Regions from separate parts of the Tessaracoccus flavescens genome, predicted to be linked through region 3. Evidence: predicted binding sites of a transcription regulator. Region 3 holds the regulator's gene; each other region holds the start of a gene.
The links. Region 3 encodes LexA, which represses DNA repair genes until DNA is damaged. Its sites were predicted from a motif close to TCGAACANNTGTTCGA; they were not measured.
Positions count from the first base shown of each region.

Region 1: a site for LexA is predicted at 2,311-2,326, ahead of BW733_RS14010 (HNH endonuclease signature motif containing protein). Genes of this name have one in related genera too.
Region 2: a site for LexA is predicted at 2,501-2,516, ahead of BW733_RS02190 (DUF6504 family protein). Genes of this name have one in related genera too.

Region 1 is NZ_CP019607.1:2,892,332-2,897,207, forward strand. Features, by position in the region: gene BW733_RS14000 (VOC family protein) at 1-181, shown strand, start outside; gene BW733_RS14005 (hypothetical protein) at 355-864, shown strand; gene BW733_RS14010 (HNH endonuclease signature motif containing protein) at 1,048-2,304, opposite strand; tRNA gene BW733_RS14015 (tRNA-Pro) at 3,602-3,677, opposite strand; tRNA gene BW733_RS14020 (tRNA-Gly) at 3,732-3,802, opposite strand; gene BW733_RS14025 (patatin-like phospholipase family protein) at 3,887-4,777, opposite strand.
Region 2 is NZ_CP019607.1:451,237-456,112, reverse strand. Features, by position in the region: gene BW733_RS02205 (FAD-binding protein) at 1-1,134, opposite strand, end outside; gene BW733_RS02200 (hypothetical protein) at 1,251-1,577, shown strand; gene BW733_RS17675 (sortase domain-containing protein) at 1,692-2,447, shown strand; gene BW733_RS02190 (DUF6504 family protein) at 2,656-2,958, shown strand; gene BW733_RS02185 (SAV_6107 family HEPN domain-containing protein) at 2,958-3,311, shown strand; gene BW733_RS02180 (DNA polymerase III subunit alpha) at 3,311-4,876, shown strand, end outside.
Region 3 is NZ_CP019607.1:3,127,640-3,132,515, reverse strand. Features, by position in the region: gene BW733_RS15200 (vitamin B12-dependent ribonucleotide reductase) at 1-212, opposite strand, end outside; gene nrdR (transcriptional regulator NrdR) at 263-778, opposite strand; gene BW733_RS15190 (hypothetical protein) at 961-1,290, opposite strand; gene lexA (transcriptional repressor LexA) at 1,489-2,217, shown strand; gene BW733_RS15180 (ATP-dependent DNA helicase) at 2,221-4,137, opposite strand; gene hflX (GTPase HflX) at 4,205-4,876, opposite strand, start outside.

The sequences.
Region 1 (4,876 bases), 240 kb from region 3:
CCCTGACGCGGACGCCGTCCGGGCGTTGCACGCGACCGCCGTCTCGCTCGGCGCCGAGGAACTGCATGCGCCGCGGCTGTGGCTCGAGTACCACGAGGGCTACTACGCCGGTTTCGTCCGCGATCCCGACGGCAACAACGTCGAGGCGGTCTGCCACTCGGTCGCCCCTGACCAGGCGTGACGCGGGACGATACGGCGCCTGAGGCGCCAGCGGGCCGGTCCGCGTGCTCCGTTGACCGCGGGCGTGCCCAGCCGGTGGGACCGCCTGACAGGGCTGGGTGGGGGGCTCTGTGCCCAATGACTGAGTGTCTCCCACGCTTGGCGACCTGGGGACCTAGCCTTGGGGTGTGGGACGTGCGTCGAAGTAGATCGGGCATAGGCGGCATCGCCCTGCTCATCCTCGTCCTCGCGTCCGGATGCTCGACCCCGCACGACGAGGCCAGGCCCGAGGTGTCGGCGCGGCCGGTCGCGGGGTGTCCGGTCAGTGAAATCGAGGCTGTGCAGGCCGGGCGGGGCGACCTGGGGCAGACCGACCTCGGCGCTGGAGGCTCGGCGGTGCTGGAGTGGTGTCGCTACGAGTCGGACCAGGACGGCCGCGTCACGGTCGAGACCCGCAGGATCGACACCGACGCCCGGTTCTGGGAGGCCGCCGGGCGCATCAGGGACCAGGGGCTGGGGGCAGGAAAGGCCTGCGACCTCGTGGCGAGGCTGCCTGAACTGTTCCTCGTGGCGGAGTCGGAGGACGGGCCGCGGATGGCCGCGCGGGTGCCCGCCGACGGTTGCGGATCGCCTCGGGACGAGTGGATCCGCCTTCTGGAGGAGAGCGGATACGAGGTCACCGGCAGCCAACCGGTGGGGGAGTGATCTCCGAGGCAGCAGGAAAGCGTCCCGTCAAGGCTCGTGCCTCGGTCCCGCACCGAACTCACGGGACGTGAGCACCGACTCCGAGGCCGTCGTGCAGGCGATCGATGCGGTGTGCTGGTGATGCGTGGCGCAGACCAGCGGGATTGACGGGGGTGCCACCTGTGCCGCGTCACCCCGGGGCCGTCAGGTTATCCCCGCGAGTTCCAGGGGTCGGGTACTTCGCCGGGGTTCGAAGTCGATGCTCCCGGTGTCGAGTCTCCATCCACGGATCGGTTGCTCCGCGGGCGGAGGGTGGGTCGGCGGCGGGATCGTCTGCGGGACGTGCCTCCCGATGGGGCCGAACCGGTCGCGGAAGATGAGCCCGCCGGGGGTGCTCGGGTTTCCCGAGATCGTGAAGTGCCCCTGGTGGAGCTCGCGATGGTGCCGGGGGCATAGGGACGCGAGGTTTTCGACGTCGGTGGCGCCGCCCTCGGACCAGGGAAGCAGGTGGTGGTTCTCCAGGAAGCCTGTGGTGACGCAGCCGGGGAAGCGGCAGCCGCCGTCGCGGTCTTCGATCAGCTTGCGGGTGCGTGGTGGGACGATCCGCATCGATCGACCGACCGACACCGGGGAGGCGTTCTCGATCCAGATCGGGCGCACCGTCCCGTCGCAGGTGAGCTTCCGCAGCAGATGCGTCGGCAGAGTGCCGCGCCTGTTCATCCAGCCGTGGCCGTCGACATCCAGGTGGACGAGCACCTTGTAGTGCTCTCGACGGGAGATCGACTCGACCGTGGACAGCGAGCGCGACGCGACCGACAGCAGTCCCTCGGCGAGGGTCGCGTCTGCGTCACCGGCCGTGAAGAGCGCGTCCTTCGCCTCACGGATCGCCTGCTCCACCAGTGCGCCGTCGAGGGGGTCGGCCTCGAAATGCAGCCGGAACCTGCCGTCGTAGGTGCTCATGGTCAGGGTGGGCTCATCGTGGATCGGCGGGTCGACATGGACGACCTCGGGCAACGGTTCGTACCCGGCCGGATGCGGCACGGGTGCCTTGTCGGGGAACGGGTACTTCGGCAGCACCCTGCGCAACTGCGGCACGGTAGCCGCCTCGACGAATGACGACACGGTGGCGGCGTGGGTGCTGGGGACGTGGCGGGCGACCACGGCGAGCTGATCGAGGCTGACCGCCCCCTCGGCCATGCGCGCCTCCAGTTCGGGGAAGTCGCCGCGGCGCCTGGCCACGTCGACGATCTCCTTCGCACGCGCCGGAGACAGTGCGCAGCGCAGCATCAGCCAGTGCTCGGGTGAGGCGATCCCGCCGCCAGACCACGCGTTCGTCGCGAGCACCTGGGCCATCAGGTCGACTAGCTCCGAGTGGAGCTGCGCGAGCTGACCGGCGATGAGTTCGGCCGCCTTCGACGCGACCTCCCACCGCTCGATGCCCGGGTGCTCCAACAAGTCCATAATTAATCGTACACCTGTTCTAATCATGCCGCAAGGGTTTCCCGCCAGATTTCAGCGGCGGGTCTCGTCCGGTGTGGGTGATGCCGACTGGGCCTGAGCACGCATCGCGTGAGCGGCCGGGGGGGTGACCCGAGTCACTCCAGGTTTGCGCGATACCGAGGCGGCCGCGGACGGTCGTCGCGCAGGTGCCTGCCCCGCTGGTCGGTGTTGGCGACGGTGTCGGAGCGGGTCGGCGCTCGAGGTGGGGAAGCGTCGGAAGCTGGCGGCTGGGCCGCCGTCTGGAGAGAGCGGCAGTGCTGTGGATCACGGCGCGCGCGGATCGCTCGACGCGTGGACCCTCGCCGCGAGAAGCTCTCCGTCTCTGTGGGGGCGCGTGAGGCATCGCCTTGTCTCGCGGCCTCAGGGCGGGACGGCCGACCGCCGGCGATCGAGCAGCGGCCAGTGCGGCGCGTCCCGGCGAGCTGCGAGGGCATATGCTGCGGGCTCTCTCTACTGTGAGGTTGCCTTGCCAAGGCGGTGCCATCCACTCCTCAGGCATGCGGCGACGGCTGCTTGAGGCCTACTTCCAATCGAGGCTGTCGATGGCAGTGACGACCTCGGTTCGGGGATCCAGGCAGGTCAGTTCCCGTGGAATCCAGGCGTGTACTGCTTGTCCGCTCTCGTTGACCGCCAGTAGGTAGGGATGAGTCACAAACTGGGCGTTCCAGGAAGCGTCTGTCTTCGCGGGTACATCTGGAAGAGCCAAGGCCTCGACAAGCTGGTCGGCCGGACCTTGGGTTGAGCGCCTGGCAACTTCGCCCCGGCCGTCGGGAGTGCAGCGAACCCAATGTGAGACGGTGAACCCTGCTGGAAGCTGGGCTCCGGGCGGGTTCTGCGCGATGACCGCATCGCCAGGACATTCAGCGGCTTCAAGGACTACCGCCTCGCCAGGGGTAGGTGGTGAGACAACAGCGGTCGGCGTGGGCTCGGCCGACACGTCAGGACCGGGGGAGCAAGCGGCCAGCAAGACCGCTGCGGCCAGTAGGAACCCTCCGACGCCCCGGGGAGTCCACGTCCCGTTGTCGACCAGGCGCTCCTCGCGGCTCAGCCGGTGTGGTGAGGCTGGTAGCGCTAGCCGGGGAGCCGACTGGATGCCGCCGAATGCTCGCTTCGACATGGCTGAATCCTCTCACCCGGCGTGCGCTGAGCGTGCGTTTCGGGAGCGGCTCTGCGGGGTTCTCCCGCGGATCTCTGCGAGGTGGGCGTTCTTGGTGCCTTGCTCCGACTACGCATCCAGCCTTGTCCGGGCCAGGTTAACTGGTCGGGGCGACAGGACTCGAACCTGCGGTCTCCTGCTCCCAAAGCAGGCGCGCTAGCCACTACGCTACGCCCCGTGGTGCGTCGGCGGCCTTGTCGAATCGTGATCTGACAAGGCCGCCGGCACCTCGAGCGGATGACGGGAATCGAACCCGCGTAGCTAGTTTGGAAGACTAGGGCTCTACCATTGAGCTACATCCGCAGAACCGCGGATCAGTGTATCAGCGATCCGCCGTATGATCATTTTCGCCGACGCGACCCGCTCCTGACAAGCTGCTCGGCCCGGTCAGAGGCCGAGGAAGTCCCTGATCTGCGGCAGTTGGCGCCGGGTCTGGGATCTCGCCGCCTCGAACACCGCCCGCAACTTCGTCAGGTCGCGCTCCGAGTTACGGATCGGCATCCGGTCGGGGAAGATCAGGAACGCGCGACCCTCGCTCTCCAACTGCAGCAGCTCGTCGAGGGTGCGGTTGTAGTTGGCGGGTCGCTCGAGGATGCCGTCAGCGATGGCCGGGTATCTGCGAAACAGCGACCGGTAGGCCCGCGGCAGCTTCGGGGCGCTCTTGCGATAGCCGCGCTCACGCGTCATCACCACCAGGAAGCGGTCGTAACCGTCCGCCATCGCGGCGTCGACGGCGAAGCCGCCGGTGGGGCCGAGGGCACCGTCGCAGTAGTCGACCCCGTCGATGCGGGTCAGCGGCATCAGCAGCGGCATGGTCGACGAGGCCCGGACCCGTTTCATCAGCGCGGGCAGGTTGTCGACGTCGTCGCGGTCCCAGTAGACCATCTCGCCGTCGCTGCAGCGGTAACCGCCGATCCGCACCGTCGCGGGGTTGGCGCTGAACGCGTCGAAGTCGAACGGCATCACCTGGTGGGGGAGCGCGGTCTGCTCGTAGATCCACTCCGCGTTGAACACGCCCTTTCCCCTCAGCCAGGTGCGCCAGTCGCCGAACTCCGGCTCGGCCGCGAAGTCCACGAACGAGCGCTCGGCGCGCTCCGGGTCGCGCGAGACATAGTTGGCGAGGCAGCTGGTACCCGCGGAGATGCCGCCGACCCAGTCGGCATGAATGCCTGCCTCGAGCAGGGCCACCAGCGCCCCCGAGGAGAATGACCCGCGCATGCCGCCGCCTTCGAAGATGAGCGCGGTGTCGGTGACGTTGTTGGTGAGGGTCTCGGTCACGCCTGCCATCGTAGGACGGGCACGACGACGGCCGCGATTCACCGCCGCGAAGCGCGTCGCGGGGCCAAGTCCGGCCCAATTGGTGGCAGCGGGGCTGAC
Region 2 (4,876 bases), 930 kb from region 3:
CAGCGTGAAGTTCACGTTCGTCGGACGGCAGTCCTGGCCCGTCAACCGCTCGTGCAGTTCGTAGACCGCCAGCGCGGCGCTTGCCAGCTGCGCCCACGGCTCAGGGCCCGCGGGAGAGGCGGCCGAGGCACGCAGGGCCCCGTCCTCGCCGACGATCGGGACACGCTCGAGCCACTGCCGTTCCGTGCGCGGCTGCGGGGGGTGTTCGGGATCCAGGCCGAGCCGTGCACGGTTGAGGGTGGTGACGAGGGTGCCGCTCTCGACGGGTCGTCGCCAGAGGATGCGCGTGGCTGCGAACCCGTGGTCGCGCAGCTCCTCGACTTCGGCGCAGGGGGAGGAGACGATCCGGTGCCGCACAGTGGCTCGCCCGGGGGCTGAGGGCGTTGGAGGCCTGCAGTCGAGATCGACGGCGTCGTCGGTCTCGTCGACGATCCGGACGCCGCGTTCGCGGAGCCGCTGCGCCAGGAGGTCGACGAGCCGGGAGGCACTCTGCGGGACCCCCTCGTCGTCGACAAGGATCCAGCGACCGAAGGAACGCTCGACCACGAGGGGAAGCGCGAGGACGGCGGGGGAGTCGGGGTCGTCGACGAGGTCCCGCACGAGGTCGGCGAGCGGATCGTCGAGTCGTGCGGCGATCTGGTCGACGCTGCGGTCGAGCCACAGGGCCGAGCGGGCCTCCGCGTCGACCGGCTCGCGCCCCTCGAGGGCGTGCCTGCGGAAGGCGCGCCACACCCGGTCGAGGTCGTCGAGCAGGTCGCGCCAGGCGACCGCGTCGTGTTCACCGAGATGGTTGAGGATCGCCCGGTACTGGGCGCCCCGCTCGGTGGGCAGGACGAGGGTGGAGCAGTCAGAGAGCAGGTGCCTGGTCGGTGGCGCCTCGACCAGGGCGAGCCCTGCCCGGTTGAGTTCGGTCTGCAGGTGGGCGCCCGACTTCTTGAACAGGTCCTTCCAGGTGGCGGGGAGGGTGATCGCGGGGCCGTGGTCGTCGACGAGGACCTCCCCCGGGCCGGGTGAGGCGGCAAGCGGTCCGCCGAGCGGTGCGCCACCGGTGACAAGCGTCACCGGATGCCCCAGCCGGGCAAGCCGTGCCGCCGAGGCCATGCCCGCAAGGCCAGATCCTGCGATGGTCAGCATGGGCGCTCCGTAACTATTTGGCTTTGACTATTGACCCGGGCCAGGGGAGGAGCTTAATAGGGCCAGTGGCTGGGGGGCGCACGGTTCCCCGACCTTCAATGGAAACGGGGGCTTCCATGGAACGTTTTGCACGATTGACGGCCGTCGCGGCAGCGGCGGCCTTGTGCGTGGGCGGTGTGGTCATCGCGACCAACGTAGCCCAGGCAGACGACACGGGACACAAGGTCTGGGTCTGCAAGTATGTCGGCAAACCCGGCGCCGAGGAAGTGCTCAAGGGCGGCAAGAACCCGATCCAGGTGGACATGAACGCCACCGTCGGCACCTGGTTCAAGGACGGCCAGAACAGCTCGTACGTGATCGGTGTGGTCGGGGAGGGCCCTGCACCCTCCGTCGACGACGTCCAAGCCGACCACTCCTGCGCCGACGAAGCCGGTCAAGCATGACCGCGGAGTCAGGGCGGACACCGGTGCGGCAGACGACGCGGCCGTCGGCCTCATCGGGCTCGTCGGCCTGATCGCCTCCGCAGGGGCACTGGTCGTCACCCGTCGCAGGTGAGGATGGCGCGACCGGTCGCCTACGCGGCCTGGCTGGGGATCATCCTCAGCCTGGCCGCGCTGGGCTATCAGGCCCTTCGCCAGGGGCAGCCGTTGGAGGATGCTCCCGGCCTGCCCCCGGCGGTGGCAAGTCCCATGCCGGTCGCGAGTCCGACGGCGACATCGGTCGCCTCTCCCGCGGCCACACCGGCCCCGTCCGGTGTCGCCTCCCCGACGCCTGCGCCGACAGCCTCTCCCGCGTCGACGCAGGCCAACTCGGCAACGCCGCCGAGGCCCTCGCCAGCACCCAGCCCCGTCGGCAGGGTGCTGGCGAGTGGCGTCGAATCGGTCGAACTGCCCGCGGCGGGCTACGCGTCCGAGGCACGGATCATGGAGATCGCCGACTCAGGGGTGATCGACCCTCCTGACTTCACCCACGTCTGGTGGGTGCGCGACCGCGGTGTCCCACCTGGCCGCGGAGCGGCCGACACCGCGTACCTCGCCTGCCACACGCACTCGCGTCGCACGGCAGATGAGGTGCCATGCAACAAGATCTCGCCCGAACGGATCCCCGCGGGCTCCGAGATCCACGTCACCACCGATGTCGAGCGGCTCACCTACATGGTCACCAGCGTCAAGCTGGTCGACAAGGACGAGTTCGCCAACGATCCCGAGATCTGGGGCGTGCATCCGGGGCGCCTGGTCTGGGTGACCTGCTACCTCGAGAACGGCAAGCTCAGCCAGTACAACGCCGTCGTGATCGCAGAACTTGTCCCCTGATCACGGATCGGGGTTGACGTCCTGTCGTAGGGGGCGCCTATAGTTGTCTTCATCCGAACGCCTGTTCGATTAGTTCGGGGAAGCTCTGGTCTGAACAGGCGAAAAGGATATGGGCCGCCCCGGCCCGGCGCGGATTCGACCCCTGCGCCGGTCCGGGGCTCCCGGGTCGAATGAGCAGTTGTCGAACAACGATCCCCGGGAGGAAGCCATGCGTACCTATGAGGAACCCATCCACGTGCTCTTCGCCGAGGAGCCGCGCCAGTTCATCTGGCGCGACCGGCTCCTCCTGGTCAAGGAGATCCACGGGCACTGGAGCCGCGCGACGCCCTGGTGGGCGGGGAAGCAGGCGAGGGCCGCCCGTGGCGAGAGCGTCGACGGTGCGCAGACGGATCCGCTCGGCGAACGGGAGGTGTGGCGCGTCGAGGCGGGCAACGGCAGGCAGCGGGGGGTCTACGAACTGGCCCGCACCGTCGACGCCGAGGACTGGGTGCTGCAGGCGGTGCTCGACTGATGATCGACCTCACCCATCCCCAGCGGCTCATCGTGGAGGCCGAGTTCGCCGAGCCGCCCGCCGCCCGTTTCGTCAGCGCCTACCAGGCCGCCCAGCAGATCGCCGTCGCGGTGGTCGCGGCCGCACCCCGCTGGGCCCGTGGCCGCACCGATGTCTGGCCGCTGCTCGCCGCGGCAGCGCCCGAGCTGGCCGAATGGGCCGCCTACTTCGCCGCCTACGCCCCTGCCGCCCAGATCGGCACCGTCAGCGAGCGGGTCGCGGCCGACATGGTCCGCGCGGCCGGACAGTTCCTCGCCGAGGCCGCGCGCTGGCTGCGCAGGCGCGAGCGGGCGGTGGCCGCGGAGGCGATCTGATGAGTGGTTTCGTGCATCTCCGGGTGGCCTCCGGATACTCCTTCCAGTACGGCGCCTCGCATCCGGCCGAACTGGTGGCAGAGGCCGCCGCCCATGGCATGGACGCGCTCGCCATCACCGACCGTGGTGGCCTCTACGGCGCGGTCCGGTTCGCAAAGGCCTGCCTGCAGGCAGGCATCGCGCCGATCGTCGGGGTCGACCTGGCCGTCCGGCCCGAGGGGTGGCAGTCGGTGCGCCGCCCGACCGCAGCCCGCGGAGGCCAGCTCCGCGACGAACGGCTGCCGCGCGCCGTCGTGCTCGCCACCTCCCGCGCGGGCTGGGGCACGCTGTGCTCCCTGATCACCGCCGCCCAGCTGAGCGGTGAGCGCTCCGATCCGGTGGTGACGCTCGAGACCATCGCCCGGCACTGCGCCGGACGCGACGTGCTCGTCCTGCTCGGTGCCGACTCCGAGGTAGGCGAGCTGATCGCCGCCGGTCGCGCCGATGCCGCGGAACGGGCAGCGCTGCGCTGGCGCGAGGAACTCGGTGAGGGGCTGGTGTTCGCCGCGACCAACCACCACGTCGGCGGCCGTGGCGTCACCTCCGCGCACCAGGCCGGGGGGCTGATCCGCCTCGCCGACCGGCTCGGGGTCACCGCCGTCCTCACCAACGCGGTGCGGATGGCCCGCAGGGCCCAGGCCGCCACCGTCGACGTGCTGGACGCGGCGCGCAGGCTCGTCCCGCTCGACGTGCGCAACATCGACCGCCGCAACGCGGAGGGCTACCTCAAGCCACCCGCCGCGATGCGGGTCGCGGCAGACGAGGCGGCGCGACTGGCGGGCAGGCCAGACGGCGAAACGCTGCTCGCGGCCACCGTCGCCGTCGCCCAACGCTGTCGGCTCGACCCGATCGGCGACATCGGTCTCGGCGAGATCCGGCTGCCCGAGTTCGAGACCCTCGGCACCACCCCCGAGCAGGCGGCCTCGGTGCTGCGCGCCCGCTGTGAGTCGGGCATCGCTGAGCGCTACGCGGCCCCGGGGCGCGACGTGTTCGACCGGCTCGACGACGAACTCGCCGTGATCGGAAAGCTCGGGTTCGAGTCCTACTTCCTCACCGTCGGCGACGTGGTGGGCCTGATCCGCGAGCTAGGCATCCGCTGCGCGGCCCGCGGCTCCGGGGCGGGCAGCCTCGTCAACTACGCGCTCGGCGTCTCCGGGGTCGATCCCATCCGCTACGGCCTGATCATGGAACGCTTCCTCTCCCCGCTCAGGGTCGCGCTGCCCGACATCGACCTCGACGTCGAGTCGGCCCGCCGCACGGAGGTCTACGACAAGATCCTCGAGACCTTCGGTGGGCAGCGGGTCGCGTGCGTCGCGATGCTCGAGACGTACCGGGTGCGCCACGCCGTGCGTGACGTCGGCGCGGCGCTCAGCCTGCCGCCGGTGGAGATCGACGCCATGGCGAAGGCGTTCCCGCACATCCGCGCCCGCGACGCGCGCAACGCGTTGCGCGACCTGCCCGAGCTGCGGGCCGCCGGGCTGGGGGAGGAGCGGCTCGATCTCCTCTTCGGACTCGTCGAATCCCTC
Region 3 (4,876 bases):
GCGTTTACGCTCCAGGACGTGGGGAACTCGACGCCCTTCTGCTCGAAGACGGTCTCGCCCGTCTTCCAGTTGGTCTGCACCACGTCGCGGCGGTCCCACTCCACCTCGTCGTAGGGGTGCACCCCCTTCGTGGTGAAGACGCGCTCGATCTTGAGGCCCTTGCCTGCCTCTGTCTTCTTCTGGCGCGTGCTGCGCGCTGCTGTGGCGGTCATGCTTTCCCCTCTGCGGTGTGGTGATGTGAATCCGGTGGCGGGCGTACCCGTCAACTGATCAGTGGCTCCTGGTTGGCGGCACCTACGAGGACCTCTCGCCCCTTAGGTGCCACAGCCTCGGTCGCGCCGAGCCGCAGCGCATCGATCTCCCGCTGGAAGTCGTCGACCGAGTCGTAGTTCTTGTAGACGCTCGCGAATCTGAGATACGCGACGGCGTCCAGTTCCTCGAGCGGGCCGAGGATGGCCACACCGATCTTCTCTGACGGAATCTCGGCGAAACCGGATGCCCGGAGCGACTCCTCCACCCGCTGCGCCAGGGAGGCGAGCTGCGCGGGCGTCACGGGACGACCCTTGCATGCCTTCGAGACACCACGGATGACCTTGTCGCGGCTGAACGCCTCGACGACGCCCGAGCGCTTCACGACGGTCAGGACGATCTGTTCGACGGTGGTGAACTTGCGCTCACACATCGGGCACGCACGCCTGCGCCGGATGGCTGAGCCATCCTCGGTGGCACGCGAATCCGACACCTTGGTGTCGCCGTGCCGGCAGAACGGGCAGTGCATTGTTCCTCGACCAACCTTCGTGATTCCCAGTGGAGCTACTAAGGTGCCACGTCGCCATCAAAACCACAAGTTATTGTGTGGCGACAGTGGCACAACCACTAGATATAGGAATCCTAGGTCGACCCGTGTCGGGAGACAACACCGACACGCCCGGTAATTTCAGCAGCGGAAACCGCGGCCGCCTACGGCTGCACGTGCGCCCAGGCAGGGTCACCCGCGACGTACTCGCGGGCCGGATCAGGAGTGGAATCGGCCGCGAGCTGACCCACCGAGACCACCGCGCCACCCAGGGCGAGCAGGCCGACCACCGCGACCTTGAGCACCAGCAGCGGCGAGGGCTTGACCGCGCGCCGTGCGGCGGCGCACGACGCGACCTTCGCCACCCGACCCGCAGCCAGCGGGCGGACGGGGTGGGCCTGGGGAAGGCGGAGCTCTGGACGAGCCGCCGGGGACGCGGCGACGACACGACGCGCACCGGCGTCGACAACCTGGAAGCGAACTGCGGCGGTCATGGGGACCACTCCTCTCGTCCTAGAACAACTGTTCGAATATGACTCTAGCGCCTCTCAGCCCAAATTGGAACACCCGTTCGATCGGCGTGTCGTGCGCTGTTGACCACACTCCACACGACGGGTCTGACAATTTCTGACCGGGGAACACGCCGGGCCGGATTTCGAACACACGTTCGCCATCGGCGCTAGCATGTGTGCATGGCCGAGAAGACCCCACGCCGCGGACGCCCAAGCAATGCCTCGCTCGAAGCCGAACTCGGCAACGTCACCTCGTTGCCCGACGGGCCGGAGGACCTGCACGGGCTCACCGCCAGGCAGATCGCGATCCTGCAGGTGATCCGCGAGTCCATCGACGAGAACGGCTACCCGCCCAGCATCCGCGAGGTCGCCACCCGGGCAGGCCTCGCCTCCACCTCCTCGGTCGCCTACCAACTCAAGGTGCTGGAGGAGAAGGGCTTCCTGCGGCGCGACCCCAACCGTCCGCGCGCCGTGGTGGTGCAGTTCCCCGGCGAGGAGCAACTGGACCCGGCGCAGCACTTCGACTCGACGCCCAGGTCGGTCAGTGCTCCCCTCCTCGGCCGCATCGCGGCGGGAGGGCCGATCCTCGCCGAGCAGCAGATCGACGACGTCTTCGCCCTGCCGAAGCAGCTCGTGGGTGAGGGTGAGGTCTTCATGCTGGAGGTCAAGGGCGACTCCATGATCGAGGCGGCCATCTGCGACGGCGACTGGGTCGTCGTCAAGCGGCAGAACGACGCCGTCAACGGCGACATCGTCGCGGCTCTGCTCGATGACGAGGCGACGGTCAAGACGTTCCGCCGGAAGGACGGCCAGGTGTGGCTGCTCCCACACAACGAGCTGTACTCCCCCATCGACGGCACCCACGCCCAGATCATGGGCAAAGTCGTCGCGGTGATGCGCAAGCTCTGAGCGCTACTCCTCGCCCCGTAGCCGGCGCAACGCGCGCACGGCGATGTCGCCGTCGGTGGTCATCCAGAAGTCGGGAAGCGACGCCTTCAGGAACGATCCGTAGCGCGCCGTGACCAGGCGCGGATCGAGCATGGCGACCACTCCCCTGTCCTCCGACCTGCGGATCAGCCGTCCTGCACCCTGCGCGAGCAGCAGCGCGGCATGGGTCGCGGCCACCGACATGAAGCCGTTGCCTCCGGCGTCGTCGACCGACTTCTTCCTCGCCTGCATAAGCGGATCGTCCGGACGCGGGAACGGGATCTTGTCGATGATCACCAGTTGGCACGTCTCGCCGGGGACGTCGACCCCCTGCCACAGCGACATGGTCCCGAACAGTGAGGTCTCCGGCTCGGCCGTGAACCGGCGGGTCAGCTCGGAGAGTTGCGCATCCCCCTGGGCGAGGATCGTCTGCTTGGGCAGCTCGCGGCGACAGTACTCCGCGGCCTGCTCCGCCGCCCGGCGTGATGCGAAGAGCCCGAGCGTTCGCCCACCGGCGGCCCAGATCAACTGGGCGATCTCCGCGAGGGTCTCCTCGTTCATGCCGTCCCGGCCGGGCGGAGGCAGTCGCTTCGCGACGTAGAGGATGCCCTGCTTTGCGTAGTTGAACGGCGACCCGACGTCGATGCCCCGCCAGGCGAACTCGTCCGAGGGCTCTCCCTCGGGCTCGATCCTGTCCACGGCACGCAGGCCGACGGAGGCCGCCGCCGGCTCGAAGGAGCCGCCAAGCGACAGCGTGGCGGAGGTCAGCACGGTGGTGGTCTCGCCGAAGACCTGGTTGCGCAGAAGGCCTGCGACGTTGAGCGGCGCCACGTAGGCGGCCCGCCCCATGATCTCGGAATGGGTGACCCAGACGACGTCGGCGTCGGCGAGGGAGGCGATCCGGCCTGCGACCTCGAAGATCTCCTTGACCGCCGAGGTCGCCTGCTGCCGCTCGGGGTCATCGGTGACCTTGCCTAGCACGCTGACCACCTTGCGGCTGATGTCGCGCAGGGCCGCTGCTGCGTAGGGCAGCGGCGCGGAGGCCTCCGTGATGCGGGTCAGCTCCGACTCGTCGAGGGCCTCGCGCAGCGCATCGGACTGTTCGAGAAAATCGGTGGCGAGGTCGTCGTCGAGCCACGTGAGGGCCCGCCGCGCCACCCGGTCGACCAGCGAAGGGCTCAACTCATCTGTGGCGGCCGTGGTGATCCGGCTGACCAGCTCGTGTGCCTCGTCGACGATGAGGGCGGAGTGCTCCGGCAGCGCGGTGCCACCGTGCATCGCGTTGATCGCCAGCAGCGCATGGTTGGTGACGACGAGCTGGGCGTCTCGGGCCTCTTCGCGGGAGGCCTCCACGAAGCACTCGGCCCCGAAGGGGCAGTTGGCGACGCCGAGGCATTCGCGGGTCGGGATGGAGACCTGGGCCCATCCCTTCGCGGTATGGGATGGCGCGTCGTCGCGGTCGGCGAGGCCACCACGTTCGGCCTCCTCCTCGACCCATTCGCGCAGCGCGAGGACCTCGGCTCCGAGCTTGCTTGTGTCGTCGCCCTTCGAGGTGGCGGCGGCGTCGGCGAGGGCGTCGCTTCCGATCAGCGAGTCCTGGTCGAGCGGGCCCCCCTGCCTGGCGCGGTAGAGGCAGGCGTAGTTCGTGCGCCCCTTGAGGATGGCCGCCTTCGGCCGCTGACCCGTGACCTCCTCGACCGCGTCGAGCGCGGTGGGGATGTCCTTGGTGGCGAGCTGTGCCTGCAAGGCGAGCGTCGCCGTCGCGACGACGACCCGCTCGTCGGTCTCGACGCAGCGCGCCAGCGCAGGCGTGAGGTAGCCGAGCGACTTGCCGGTTCCGGTGCCCGCCTGGACGAGCAGGTGTACGCCCCCGTCGAACGCGTCCGAGACGGCCTCGGCCATGGCCTGCTGCCCCGGGCGCGCCTGGCCGTGGATCTCTCCGACGGCCGCGGCGAGGATCTTCGCATGGTCAGCCACGGACGAACTCGGCCAACTCGTCCGCGAGATCGGGCCGCACCCTCGCCGTGACGAGCGTCCCGTCCCCGGTGTGTTCGAGGGTGTCGATGACGCCCGTCTTGTGGATCCGGTCGACCAGATCGCCGCGCGTGTACGGGACGAGCGCTGTCACCTCCACCTCGGGCCGCGGCAGCCTGTCCTCCAGCACCTCACGCAACTCGTCGATGCCCTTGCCGGTCCGGGCCGAGACGACCACGGCGTCGGGGTGGTTCGCGCGGAGCGCGAGGATCGTCGCCTCCTCCGCGAGATCCGCCTTGTTCAGCACCAGCAGTTCCGGCACCTGTGAGGCGCCGATCTCGTTGAGGACGGTGCGGACGGCCTGGATCTGACCCTCGGGATCGGCGTCGGAGGCGTCGACCACATGCAGCAGGAGGTCTGCCAGCGCCGACTCCTCGAGCGTGGAGCGGAACGCCTCGACCAGATCGTGCGGAAGGTGCCGGACGAAACCGACGGTGTCGGTGAGGGTGTAGACCCGCGAGTCGCTCGTCTCCGTGCGGCGGGTGGTCGGGTCGAGGGTCGCGAACAACGCGTCCTCGACGAGCACGCCTGCCCCGGTGAGCCGGTTCAGCAGCGACGACTTGCCTGCGTTGGTGTAGCCGACGATGGCGACCGATGGCACCTGATT